One region of the Frankia sp. AgPm24 genome, then DNA from elsewhere that is predicted to be linked to it. Evidence: riboswitches for the same ligand, from Rfam matches in the RefSeq annotation. Region 1 holds a riboswitch; each other region holds the start of a gene.

Region 1 (4,157 bases):
TGCGCAGCAGGGTGGATTTGCCGGTGCCGTTCGGGCCGAGCAGGACGGTGAGCTCGCCGCGGCGGGCGAGCGCGGTCAGGCCGGTCAGCACGGCGGTGCGCCGTCGGCCGTGCCGGTAGCCGATGGTCAGACCGACCAGCCGCAGCCCGCCGGTCGTCGCCGGGTTGGCCAGGCCGGCGGGGTCGGTGGGGTCGATCGGGTCGGCCGGGTCGGGACGCTCGACGTCGGCCATCAGACGGTTCTCGCGACGGTAGAGCTGGCCCGCAGCAGCACCGCGATGACGATCGGCGCGCCGATCAGGGAGGCCACGATGTTGATCGGCAGCGCCAGACCGGTACCGGGCACCTGGGCGACGATCGAGCAGAACAGCGACACGACCGCCCCGGCGAGCGCGCAGGCGGGCAGCAGAACACGATGGTCGGCGGTGGCGAGCAGCCGGCGGGCCAGATGCGGCACGGCGATGCCGAGGAAGCTGATCGGGCCGCAGAACGCCGTCACCGTCCCGGCGAGCAGCGATGCGCCGAGCAGGGTGACAGTACGCAGCCGGCGGACGTGCACCCCCACGGTGCGGGCGTAGTTCTCCCCGAGCAGCAGGGCGTTGAGCGGCTTCATCGAACCGAGCGCGAGCAGCAGGCCGGCCCCGATCGTCGGCGCGAACACGACGAGGTCGCCGGGGGAGACCCCGGAGTAGCTGCCGAGCTGCCAGGTCCAGTACTGCAGGGCACGCTGCGGCGCGGTCCAGGTCAGCAGCAGCCCGATGAACGAGAACACCGCCGCGCCGACGATGACGCCGATGACGAGCAGGGTGACGACCGAGCGGACCCAGCGGGCGAGCAGCAGCACCGCGGACAGCACCACGGCCGCGCCCACGGCGCCGGCGGCGACGACCGCGACCCGCCCGGTACCGATGGCGCCGGCGGTGAACGCCCCCGCCGACCCGCCGGCACCGGTGACCACGAGGGCGACGCCGAGGCTCGCCCCGGCGCTCACCCCGAGCGAGTACGGATCGGCCAGCGGATTACCGAACAGGGTCTGCATCTGCAGGCCGGCCACCCCGAGGGCGGTACCGGCGAGCGCCGCCGTCGCCGCCCGTGGCAGCCGCACCTGTGTGATCACCACCGACCAGCGTGGATCGGTGGGGTCCGCGCCGACGAGCACCCGCAGGGTGTCCGGCAACGGCACCCACACCGAGCCGACCGCGACGGCGAGCAGGAACATCGCCGCGGTCGCGACGGCGAGGCCGAGCAGCGCGCCGACCGGCCGCCGCCTGGCCACGGCCGCAGGAGCACCGGTCGCCTGTGCGTCGACCGCCAGTCGATGATCGACGACGACGCCGCCGGCGGGCAGGCCCGCGGTCACGATGCCCGGCTCATGAGGTCAGCCGACGGTAGAAGGCGAACCGGTGGTCCTTCGCCAGGTCGGGATGCAGGATCGCGACGAGGTCGCCGAGGACGAGATCGGGGCGGGTGACCCCGCGTTCCCAGTAGTCGTTACCACCACCAGGGCCGATCACCAGCGTGTTCGTCCACACCTGGCCGCCGGCGCGGGTCGCGGCCAGCGTGCCGTAACGGGAGTCCTCCTTCGTCGCGTCGCCGATCGTCTTCCACTCGCCGTCGGCGAGCCAGATCGGCGCGGACCCGGCCTTGGCATACACCGCCTCGAAGGCGAGTTCCAGGCTGCCGGTGTCGCGGGTGCCCGACCACGGGTAGCCGGCACCGGCGTCGGCGAGAAGCTTGCCGACGTAGCTGCCGCCCGAGGGCATGTACCAGGTGCCCTGGTACATCGAGCCCGGCAGGACGGCGACCGGCTGCTGACCGGCACCGCTGACCTTCGCGGCGATCGCGGTGTAGTCGCCGGCGATCCGGTCGAAGACCTTGCCGGCCTTCTCCTCGTCGCCGGTGAGCGCGGCCATCACCTTGATCCATTCGGCGCGGCCGAGTGGGTCGCCCTCCAGCCATTCGGCGTTGGCGACGACCGGGACCCCGCCGCGCCGGATGGCGGCGTAGTCCGGTGAGTCGGTGCCGTCGGTCATCAGCACGTCCGGCCGGCCGGTGACGACCTTCTCGACGTTGATCTTCCCGCCGGCGGCGTACTCGGTGACCCTGCCCTCGGTGATCAGGCGGCGGATGTCGGCGTTGACGACGCTGGCGGCGCTGGCCACCCCGGTCAGGGTGTCGGTGCGGTCCAGGTCGACGAGCAGCGGCAGATGGGTCGTCGATCCCGAGTACAGGCTGCGGATCGGCACCTCGATCCGTGGCGCTGATCCGAGCGCGCCGGTGAGCGTCGGCGCGGGCGCGCCGCAGTGCACCAGCACATAGGACTCGGGCCGGCCATCCGGGTAGGGCTGTTTGACGGTGAGTACCTGATAGCTCTGGTGATAGCTGATCGTGACGTTTCGGGCGTGGCTGAACGTCGATTTGACCGGGAAGTAGTCGGTGTCCTGCCTGAAGTCGGTGATGCAGCCGCGGGTGTCGGTTCCGCCCGCCGACCCCGGGTCGTCGTCCCCGCAGGCACCGAGGGACACCGTGGCAAGGAGCGCGGCGAGGACGGCGACCAGCGGCCGGACGCCACCACGGCCGCGGCGCGCCCACCTCGGCGACCGCGCAGGGGACGGATCGGATCTCCCGGGCTCGCCGCGGTGGCGTCGTCCGGCATCGATGGGAAGAAAAAGGTATGTCGGCGCGCGCACGCGGACCGCCTCTCCAACACCTCGTGGAAGGGTCACTCGGATGCCGTGGCCGGTCTCCTGGCTGACGGGTAAGCCTTCCCCGGCCCGCCTTCCCAGGCGCAACAGCAGCCCAGTGACTCCACGCGGACGACGTGGAAAAGGCCGGGAAATCCCGATCACAGTGGCGAGGGCCGCGCCGGCCTGTCACCGGCTTCCCGAACACCACGACATGGCAAAAATATGCTGAAAATTATCTGCCCGCAAGAAGTACTGGCTGATTGTGCTGCTATCACCCGGAATTTCTGCCGGTCAGTGAACCAAATGCCGGAAGAATGCCGAAGCAGGGAGATGGCCGGCCAGAACGCGAGTCATCGGGAAGGGAAACCAGCCCGGTCTCGTGGCGCGACCGCCGCCGCATCCGCGTCGTCAACCCCTGCTCAGTGGCAGGGGAAGCCGAGGAAGTGACGCGCGTCATGGACGAACTCGTGGATATGCGTATCCGAGCCGAACATCGACGTGGCGCCCTGATCGACTCCGATGAAGTAGAGCAGTAGCAGCGACAGCAGCGCGGTCAGGCCCAGGGCCGCCGCTCGAGCCGTCAGCGGGAAGGAGATCGACCGATGCCGCGACTGCGGATCGGCGATGGGTGTCGTCATAGGTGCCCCCTGGGATTGTGCGTCCCGACTGGTCGGACTGCTGGTGCTCGGGTCTGACTCCCGCCCCGCCGCCCCGAAGGACGGACGGGCCGGTCACAGTGGCGCAACCGTGCCGGGATTTCACCGGCTTCCTCGCACAAGCAATCGGATTATCTGGTTTCCACCGGGTTCCTGTCAACAACTGAGAACAGAACGGACAATGTGGCCAGCCGGCTCGGTGTGACCGGAGCGGGCAGGTCCGACGGGAACCCTGGGGTCGCGCCACGGCCACCGGGCTGGGGCCGATCATCGCGGGGTGGGCTTCTGGGATCCCGCAAGGACCGTCTGGTAGTGCCCGACTCTGGCGAGCCGGGAGGTGCGGAACGTGAGCGTGTCCTGTGCGGCTCACCTGCCATGATTAGGTCACTGAGAGTTACATTTCATCCGAATGGGTAATCGCCCGGACACCAGAGAAGCTGTGGCGGAGACTGTGAAGCCCCGACGGCCGGTCGACGATGACGAAGAATTCGCGACTGTCCCCTGGGCGGAGTACGAGCGACTGCAGGCCAGCCGGCGCCAGTTCGGCGCCGAGACCAGCCGCGGCCACATCCTGCGCGACGAACAGGCGCGGTTGCGGCAGCTCATCGCTGACGTAGCAGCCGCCCTGGGGCGGCCGAGCAGCCCCATCTGCATGTCGTGTGTACCAGCTGCGGCACGCTGCGCGAGATCGCGGAGCCCGGCCGAACCCGCTCCCGGCGCGGTCGCGCATCTGGCGGCGATCCCCGGGCTGGACGTCGTCGGCCCCGCGACGCTTGCCATCTATGGACGCCGCGAGCGCTGATGGGCCGCCTGAC
Region 2 (4,157 bases), on a different contig from region 1:
CGACGAGGGACAGGCGGTCTCGTCGTCCCCCATGGTCATCGTGTCTCTGGTCATCGTGGGGTGCGCCGGCTGCGTCGATGGCGGTCAGGTGCCGACCGGCCGCGTTTGTGAGGTGCGGACGAAGGAGCTGGCGTGCTGCCGGTGCTCGTGGTGTCCGCCATGGCCGTGGTGGGCCAGTGGGTGGGGTGGTCGAGGCCGGTGGGCAGGCGGGTGGTGGCGTCGCCGCGGGCGGCGGCGAGCTGCATCGGGGTGAGGAACCACGCCCCGCGCAGGTCCCCGCCGCGCAGATCCGCCCCGCGCAGGTCGGCGCCGCGCAGATCGGCGTGGCGCAGGTCCGCGCCTCGCAGGTCGGCGCCGAGCAGCAGACGTCCGGTGAGGACCACGCCGCGCAGGTCCGCGCCGGCCAGCCGGGCGCCGATCAGATCCCCGTCGCGGACCCCGCGCCCACCGGCCCCGCGGGTGCCGGCGTCGTTCGGGCCGGCCCGGCCGGTGGACGGGGCGGCCGGGCCGCGCAGGACGGTGCTGGCCTCGGTGAGAGCGAGATGGACGGTGCGGCGGTGGAGGTCGAGGTCGACGGCGCGCAGCCGGTCCGCGTCCGTGGTGGTGGTCAGGGCGAGGGTGGCGGTGAACAGTTCCCGCAGGCGGGCGGCCAGCGCCGCGGTGTCCGAACCCGACGGGTCGAGGGCGCTCAGGGCGGCGCCCAGGTGGTAAAGCGACTCGTGGAGGACCCGCAGGACCCCGAACACGGCGAACATCACCGGCGCGTCGCCGGGGTGGGTGCGCCAGGAACGGCCGGCGAAGGTGACCTGGGTGGTCTGCTGGCCGGCGCCGAGACAGTCGAAGGCGACGCAGCCGGCGAAACCGCGTCCGGTCAGCTCGGTGTGGATACCGCAGCGATGCTCGCCGTCCAGATGCCGGCAGGCGACACCGGGGGGTTTGCTGATCGGGAAGTCCGCGGACGCGGTGAACCCGGGCACCACACAGCACAATCCCGCGCATCGGGCGCAGTCGGCGCGCAGCCCGGCCCGTACCCGCGCCACGTCCACCAGGGTGAGCGTGACCGCCGTGGCCCGGCCGGCGGCCGGGACGGACCCCGTGGCCGTCCCCGTCGTCCCCGTCGTCCCCGGGTCGGTGCAGGCGGGTGCGGGGGGTGGGCCGTCCGGTCGGGGGGTGGACACGGGGGGTCTCCTTCGCCTCGTCCCACCGGGAGCGCGGCACGTCGGCGGGTCGGGCCGGCGGGTGGGGCCTGGACGACGACGCCACCGCGGCCTGGCGGATGTGACATGCTGGCGGACGCGACAGCTAGCGGAGGAAGCCGGTGCGAATCCGGCGCGGTCCCGCCACTGTCACCGGAGAGCGCCGCCCTCCACGTGCCCTACAGCCACAGGGGCAGGTCACGACCGCCAGCGCGGTTGGAAGGCCGACGGCGGCGCGCAGGATCCGGGAGCCAGGATACTCCGGCCGTCGCGATGGACGACCACGGGCGAGGACCTGGGGAGGACCAGCGGCATGCCAGCACCACCCACAGCACCATCCGGTTCCACAGCAGCACCCGGTTCCGCGGAACCGGCCACGGCGCTCCCATCCGGTTGCGCGCAACCGTCGAGTGTCACCACCTCGCCGGCGGGTCGGGCCGATCCGTTCGCCGCGGACCGGGTCGGCGGGTTCCCGCTGGCGGCGGTCGTCGGGATGGACGATCTGCGGCTCGCGTTGCTGCTCAACGCGGTCAGCCCGGCCCTCGGCGGGCTGCTGGTGCGCGGGGAGAAGGGCACGGCCAAGTCGACCGCGGTCCGCGGGCTTGCCGACCTGCTCGCCCCGGTCGAGGTGGTCCGCGGCTGCCGGTTCGCCTGCGCCCCGGCCGCCCCCGACCCGCGCTGCCCGGACGGACCGCATCCGCCCGCCTCCCCACCCGGCGCGGACCCCACGTCCACCTCGTCCGCGTCCACCTCGCCGGTGTCCGTGTCGGTGGTGCGGCCGGTGCGGCTGGTGGAGCTGCCGGTCGGCGCGTCCGAGGACCGGGTCACCGGCAGCCTCGACCTGGACCGGGCGCTCGCCGACGGGGTGAGTGTGCTGCGTCCGGGGCTGCTGGCCGCGGCCCACCGCGGCATCCTCTACGTCGACGAGGTGAACCTGCTCGGCGACCATCTCGTCGACGTCCTGTTGGACGCGGCCGCGACCGGTGTCGCCCACGTCGAACGCGACGGGGTGTCCGCCCGGCATCCGGCGCGGTTCGTGCTGGTCGGGACGATGAACCCCGAGGAGGGCGAGCTGCGCCCGCAGCTGCTCGACCGGTTCGCGCTCACCGTCACCGTCGCCGCCAGCCGTGACCCGCGGCTGCGCGCCAAGGTGGTCCGTCGCCGCCTGGCCTACGACGCCGACCCGGCCGGGTTCGTCGCCGCCTGGGCGCCCGCGCAGGCCCGCCTCGCCGCCCGGGTGGCCGCCGCCACCGTGCGCCTGCCGGCGGTGACCCTCACCGACGCCGCGTTGGACGCGATCGCCGCGATCTGCGCCGGCCTCGACGTCGACGGGATGCGCGCCGACGTCGTGCTGGCCCGCACCGCGCTGGCACTCGCCGCCTGGTCGGGACGCGACACCGTGCGCGCCGCGGACCTGCGCACCGGCGCCCGCCTCGCCCTGCCGCATCGGCGCCGCCGCGGCCCGTTCGACGCCCCCGACCTCGACGACGCCACCCTCGCCGCGGTCCTCGCCGACGCCCTGGCCGGCCTCGATGACGCCGTGGCCGCCGAAAGCAGCGCCCGTGAGCAGGCCGAGGCCCGCCGCCAGGCCGGCGCGTCCTCGAACGCCGCCACCGCCCGCCACCCCGACACCGGGAACAGCCCCGAGGATCCTGATGGGTCGGAGGGCCCCGGCGGGAACGACGACGGCGATCACGATGAGGACGGTCCCGACGGTCCCGACGGTCCCGGTGGATCTGGCGGATCTGGGGGACCCGGCGGGTCCGGTCAGGGTCCGGGAGACGGTTCCGCGGAACCGGGCGGGATGACCGACACCGGCGACCCGGACACCAGCGACCCGCGGGCCACCACCCCCTACGACCTGGACAATCCCTACGATCTCGACCCGGACGGTGATCTTCTCACCCCGGACGACCACGACCTCGACACCGCCCGGGACGCCGCCCGGCCCGGTGACAGCGCGCAGCCTGGTGATCCCGAGCTGGCCGCTGCCGGCGCGGATGCCGACGCCCCGACCGTGGACACCCTGGCCGACGACCCGCGGGCCGCCGCACCACCCGGCGCCCACCCGCCGGGTGCGGGCCGCCCCGCCTTCCCGCCCCGTCCCACCGGGCCCACCCTGGCCCCACCCGGGCAGCGCGGCCGACACGGCGCCGCCACCAGCACCGGCGGGGACGGCGGTGTGGGCCTGCCGGGACGGGCCACCGCGACCGGGACCGCCGCCGCACCGGGAACGCTGTTTCGGCCGCGGACGCTCACCGTCGGCGGACTCGGCGCCACCTCGTCAGCCAGCGGACGCCGTTCCCCGGCGCGCACCACCCGCGGCGCGGTCGTCGCCACCAGTGCCAGCGCCCCCGGCCTGCACCTGCCCGCCACCCTGCTCGCCGCCGCCCCCCACCAGCACGCCCGCGGCCGCCGCACCCCCCCGTCCACCCCGGACCTCACCCCGGACGTCACCCCGGGCAGGGTCCCGGGTGCCCTCCCGGAGGCCTCCCGGGGCGGCGGCCAGGGTGGGGAGAGGGCGCTGCGGCTGGTGCCGTCCGACCGGCGCGGCGCGCACCGTGTCGCCCGCGAAGGCAACCTGGTGCTGTTCTGCGTGGACGCGTCCGGGTCGATGGCGGCACGGGCCCGGATGACCCTGGTCACCACCGCGGTACTCGCCCTGCTCGTCGACGCCTACCAGCGCCGCGACCGCATCGGTCTGATCACCTTCCGCGGCGCCGGCGCCGAGGTGGTGCTCGCCCCCACCTCCAGTGTGGAGGCCGGCGCCGCCCGCCTGCACGCCCTGCCCACCGGCGGACGGACGCCGCTGGCCGCCGGTCTGCTGCGCGCCGGGCAGGTGCTGACCGCCGAACGGCGCCGCGACCCGTCCCGCCGTGCCCTGCTCGTCGTCGTCACCGACGGACGGGCCACCGCCGGCGGCGACCCGCTGCCCGTCGCCCACGCCCTGCGTCGCAGCGC
Region 3 (4,157 bases), on a different contig from region 1:
CGAACAGCTCCGCGAAACTGCCCTCACCGAACGGCGCCCGGCCGGTCGCCGCGTACAGCACCACACCGGCCCAGGCGAAGACGTCCGCCGGCCGGGAGATGTCGAAACTGCCCTGATGGCGGGCGCGCTGCGCCTGCTCCGGGGCCATGTAGGCCGGGGTCAGCCACTGCGGGACGTCCGGATCGTCGCCGCGGTCGGCCCCCGTGCGCGCGGGCCCGACCAGCGCCGCGGCCACCCCGAAGTCGATGACCCGCGGGCCGAGAACGGCCAGCAGCACGTTCGCCGGCTTGAGATCCCGGTGCACCACCCCGGCGTTGTGAATGGCCCGCAGCGCCGAGGCCACACCTATCGCGAACCGTTTGGTGTCGTGCTCCGACAGCGGCACACCGGAGGTGATCTGCTGGCGCAGATCGGGGCCGTTGACATACTCCGTCACCAGGTAGGGAGTGTCACCGGTGTCGAAGTCGAGGACCGCCGCCGTGCAGAAGGGCTGCACCTGCCGGGCGTTCTCGATTTCCCGCAGGAATCGGCCCCGGAAACCCGGCGCGAGGACGTACTCGGAACGGATGGCTTTGACCGCCACCGGGGCGGCCCCGTCGCGGGCGGCATAGTAGACGGTCCCCATCCCGCCTTCGCCGAGAACACGCCGCAGGCGATATGGTCCGATTTCGTCCGGATCGTGCGGGCGAAGGGGTAGTCCGGGCAGCTCCCACCGGCCGCCAGCGCCGACACCCGGCACTGGACGTTCGCCAGGCGGGAATCCCGGGCCGACCGTCACGCTGCTCCCCGTCCGACGTGATCCGACCAGTTGCACTCCGGTGAGCCCGGCTGCTCGGAGGAACCATACCGGAGTGAAAAGTCCTCGGGAAATGGGGCCCGGGCGCCGTTTTCACGGTTCGGCCGCAACCCGCCGGCTCTCCCGCCGCTCCTGCGCCGACGGTCGCGCCGTTCGTCCCGCGCGTGACTGGCCCGGACGGGTGACGAACCGGCAGGCCGGACCCGGCGAGCGGGTAGCGTCCGCCCCGGCAACGTATGCGGGGTGTCCCGGGTGACCGGGAAGAATCGGGAAGCCGGTGGAAGTCCGGCACGGGCCCGCCGCGGTGACCGGGGAGCAGCCGCCCACGCGTCTCCCACGCAGCCACTGGGCCGGATCGGCCTGGGAAGGCGGGCGGTCGGCGTCGATCCGGGAGTCCGAAGACCGGCCCCGCCACAGCGCCGCCCTCACCGGCGGCCCGGCAGCGGGAGCCTGGCGTGTCCACCGAACGTGATCGTCGCACCATCGAGACCGAAACCCTCTACGACCTGCTGTATCGCCGCCGGGATGTACGCGGCGAGTTCACCGGCGCCCCGGTGCCCGACGCGGTGCTGCACCGCGTGCTCGCCGCCGCGCATGCCGCGCCGAGTGTCGGGCTGAGCCAGCCCTGGGACTTCGTCGTCGTCACCGACCTCGCCACCCGGCGTGCCTTCGCCGCGCATGTCCAGCGCGAGCGGGCGGTGTTCACCGAGTCCCTGGACGCCGCGCAGGCCGCCCGGTTCGCCCCGATCCGCATCGACGGGGTGCTGGCGTCCTCGCTGTCGCTGGTCGTCACCTACGACCCGGCCCGCGGTGCCCCCGCGGTGCTGGGCCGGCATGCGATCGCCGACACCGGGCTCTACTCGGTCTGCCTGGCGGTGCAGAACCTGTGGCTGGCCGCGACCGCGGAGGGCCTCGGCGTCGGCTGGGTGTCGTTCTACCGCGAACCGTTCGTCCGCGACCTGCTCGCGATCCCGGCCGGCATCCGCCCGGTCGCCTGGCTGTGCCTGGGCCCGGTGACGGCCCTGCGTGAACTGCCCGACCTGGAGCGGCACGGCTGGGCCCGACGCCGCCCGCTGGCCGACGTCCTGCACCGCGAGCGGTGGCAGGCCCGTCCCGAGACCGAGACCGAGACCGAGCCGTGACCCAGACCGAGCCGTGACGAGGCCACGGTCGGTCGTTCGCCCATCCGCCCGTTCATCCACCCGTTCGTCCGCCTGTTCGTCCGCTCGTGCACATGCCGGCCTCGGCCGCATGCCGAGGGTTGTTTGGCAGGGGAGAGGTCGCAATCCTTGAACAACCCTCGGCATCACACCTACCAGGCCTCGGCATCAGGTCCACGGTCCCCGATTCTCGGTCCTCGGTCCTCGGTCCTCGGTCCTCGGTCCTCGGTTCCAGCGCTGCGAGCGTTCGGTATCAGGTCTGCGGCGTTCGGTATTGGGGCTATGCCCCTTCGGCATTCCAGGCCCCTTCGGCATTCCAGGCCCCTTCGGCATTCCAGGGTCTCGGTCGGGGTTCGGGACCGGGCCCGTTTGTGGGCTGCCCGTTCGGGCCATCCAGGTGGCCCTCGGGATGGTGGTGGCCACCCGGACGCGGGCGGGTCGCGGACCCGTCGCGGTGGCCGCGGCCTGGCATACCGACGGGTTCGCGGGGGAACCGTCCACCCCCGGTGATGAAACCCATATTCACCTCGGACCGTGCGCTCGACGTCGTCCGGCATCCTGACCAGGGACCGCACCTGGGACCGCCGGGTAGTGGTCCGTGCCCGCGGGCGTACGGAGAACGACGGCAGTCAGGCTGCCGGCTCCGGCGCGGGAGGGGGCGACGCGCGCGACGCATGGGGGAGACGCCGGCGGAATCGACCTGGAACTGCGTAGCGAAGTGGTGATGGCCAGCAGTGGTGAGAAGAAGCAGTGGTTAGAAGGCTGGGAAGTTCCTACACCCTGCTGACCCGGGTCGGCCGGGGCGGCATGGGCGAGGTGTGGCGCGGCCATGACGAGGCAGGCAATGTTCTTGCCTTCAAACTGCTGCTGCCACATTTCACCGCCGACCCTGGCGTGGTCGCCCGGTTCATGCGGGAACGCGCCATCCTGATCCGGGTTCAGTCGCCGTTCGTGGTGGCCATTCACGACCTGGTCGCCGAACGCGGTGATCTGGCCATCGTGATGGAGTACGTCGACGGTTCGGACCTGCGCCAGGAACTGCATCGACGGCGCACGCTACCGCCCGCCGAGGCGGTCGGCCTGATCGTCGACATCCTCACCGGGCTGGCGACCGCGCACCGGCTGGGCATCGTCCATCGTGACCTCAAACCGGAGAACGTGCTGCTCGACCGGCGGGACGGGACCTCGCAGCCCAAGGTCTCCGACTTCGGGATCGCCGGGCTGTGCGCCTCGGCGACCCGCCTGACCGTCCCCGGCGGGATGCTCGGCACCCCGCTGTACATGGCGCCGGAAAGCGTCGACGGGGGAGTGGTCGGCCCGGCCGCGGACGTCTACGCCGCCGGAACGATGCTCTACGAGATGCTCTGTGGCGTCGCGCCGTTCGCCGGCCGGGAGATGCTCTCCATCCTGCGTGCGCACGCGGACCTCGCGCCGGGACGGCCACCGGGCATCCCCGACGAGCTGTGGGCCGTGCTGGCCGCGATGCTCGCGAAGGACCCGCAGCAGCGGCCCGACGTCGATCAGCTGCGGGCCCTGCTGCCTGGTCTCGCGGGGATGGCCGCCGGTCTTGGCCTGGACACGCCCCCCGCCTCGAGCCGGGTCCACTCGATTCCCGTGCCTGAGCAGGTCCGCTCGCGGACCGGTGTTCCCTCCTGGGTGCCTGTCGCCGTCCGCTCGGGTGCGTCCGGCGAGGCGGCGGCGCTGCTGACGTCGCTGCCGGCCACAACCACCGGCGACAAGGCGGCCGTTCCCGTCGATCCCTCGTCCCCGTCGTCCCCGTCGTCCCCGTCGTCGCCTGCGGACCCGTCATCCCCCGCGGATGCCGCTGGTTCCGCGGTGGCCGGCTTCGACGAGCCGGCGACCACCCCGGTGGCCATCCCCTCGATGCTCCGGTCAGCGACGGGACGTCCGGCAGCCGCCGCGCGGACCGCATCCGAGACCGAGCCGAAGACCGAGACCGCACGTGGCACCGGAAGTGGGACCGCAAGCGGGACCGACGCCAAGAGCGACGCCAGGACCGGTGACGAGGCCGACGCCGAGGAACCGGTCACCACGCCGACTCCGGTGCCGCCGTCCCTGCCCCTGCCACACCCCGGGCTCGACACGGCTCCCACCGAGCACACCGAGTTGGTACCACCACCGGCCGGTCGGACGGCTGTGCCCGGGGCGCGCTCGTCCGGAGCCCGCTCGTCCTCGGGGGC

What was found. A riboswitch is a leader RNA that binds a small molecule or an ion and turns the genes downstream of it on or off. The one in region 1 is predicted to bind cobalamin.
Region 2: it holds a riboswitch for cobalamin, as region 1 does, so the genes downstream of both, MXD61_RS06705 (VWA domain-containing protein) here and MXD61_RS06105 (ABC transporter substrate-binding protein) in region 1, are expected to answer to the same signal.
Region 3: it holds a riboswitch for cobalamin, as region 1 does, so the genes downstream of both, bluB (5,6-dimethylbenzimidazole synthase) here and MXD61_RS06105 (ABC transporter substrate-binding protein) in region 1, are expected to answer to the same signal.

What each region holds. Positions count from the first base shown of each region.
Region 1 is NZ_JALKFW010000138.1:20,671-24,827, reverse strand. It holds gene MXD61_RS06115 (ATP-binding cassette domain-containing protein) at 1-232, opposite strand, end outside; gene MXD61_RS06110 (iron ABC transporter permease) at 232-1,218, opposite strand; gene MXD61_RS06105 (ABC transporter substrate-binding protein) at 1,370-2,557, opposite strand; cobalamin riboswitch at 2,719-2,910, opposite strand; gene MXD61_RS06100 (CbtB-domain containing protein) at 3,106-3,324, opposite strand; cobalamin riboswitch at 3,337-3,507, opposite strand; gene MXD61_RS06095 (hypothetical protein) at 3,782-4,144, shown strand.
Region 2 is NZ_JALKFW010000144.1:11,190-15,346, reverse strand. It holds gene MXD61_RS06710 (pentapeptide repeat-containing protein) at 51-1,178, opposite strand; cobalamin riboswitch at 1,309-1,458, shown strand; gene MXD61_RS06705 (VWA domain-containing protein) at 1,690-4,157, shown strand, end outside.
Region 3 is NZ_JALKFW010000203.1:76,773-80,929, forward strand. It holds gene MXD61_RS18700 (serine/threonine-protein kinase) at 1-814, opposite strand, end outside; cobalamin riboswitch at 1,021-1,222, shown strand; gene bluB (5,6-dimethylbenzimidazole synthase) at 1,252-1,938, shown strand; gene MXD61_RS18710 (serine/threonine-protein kinase) at 2,707-4,157, shown strand, end outside.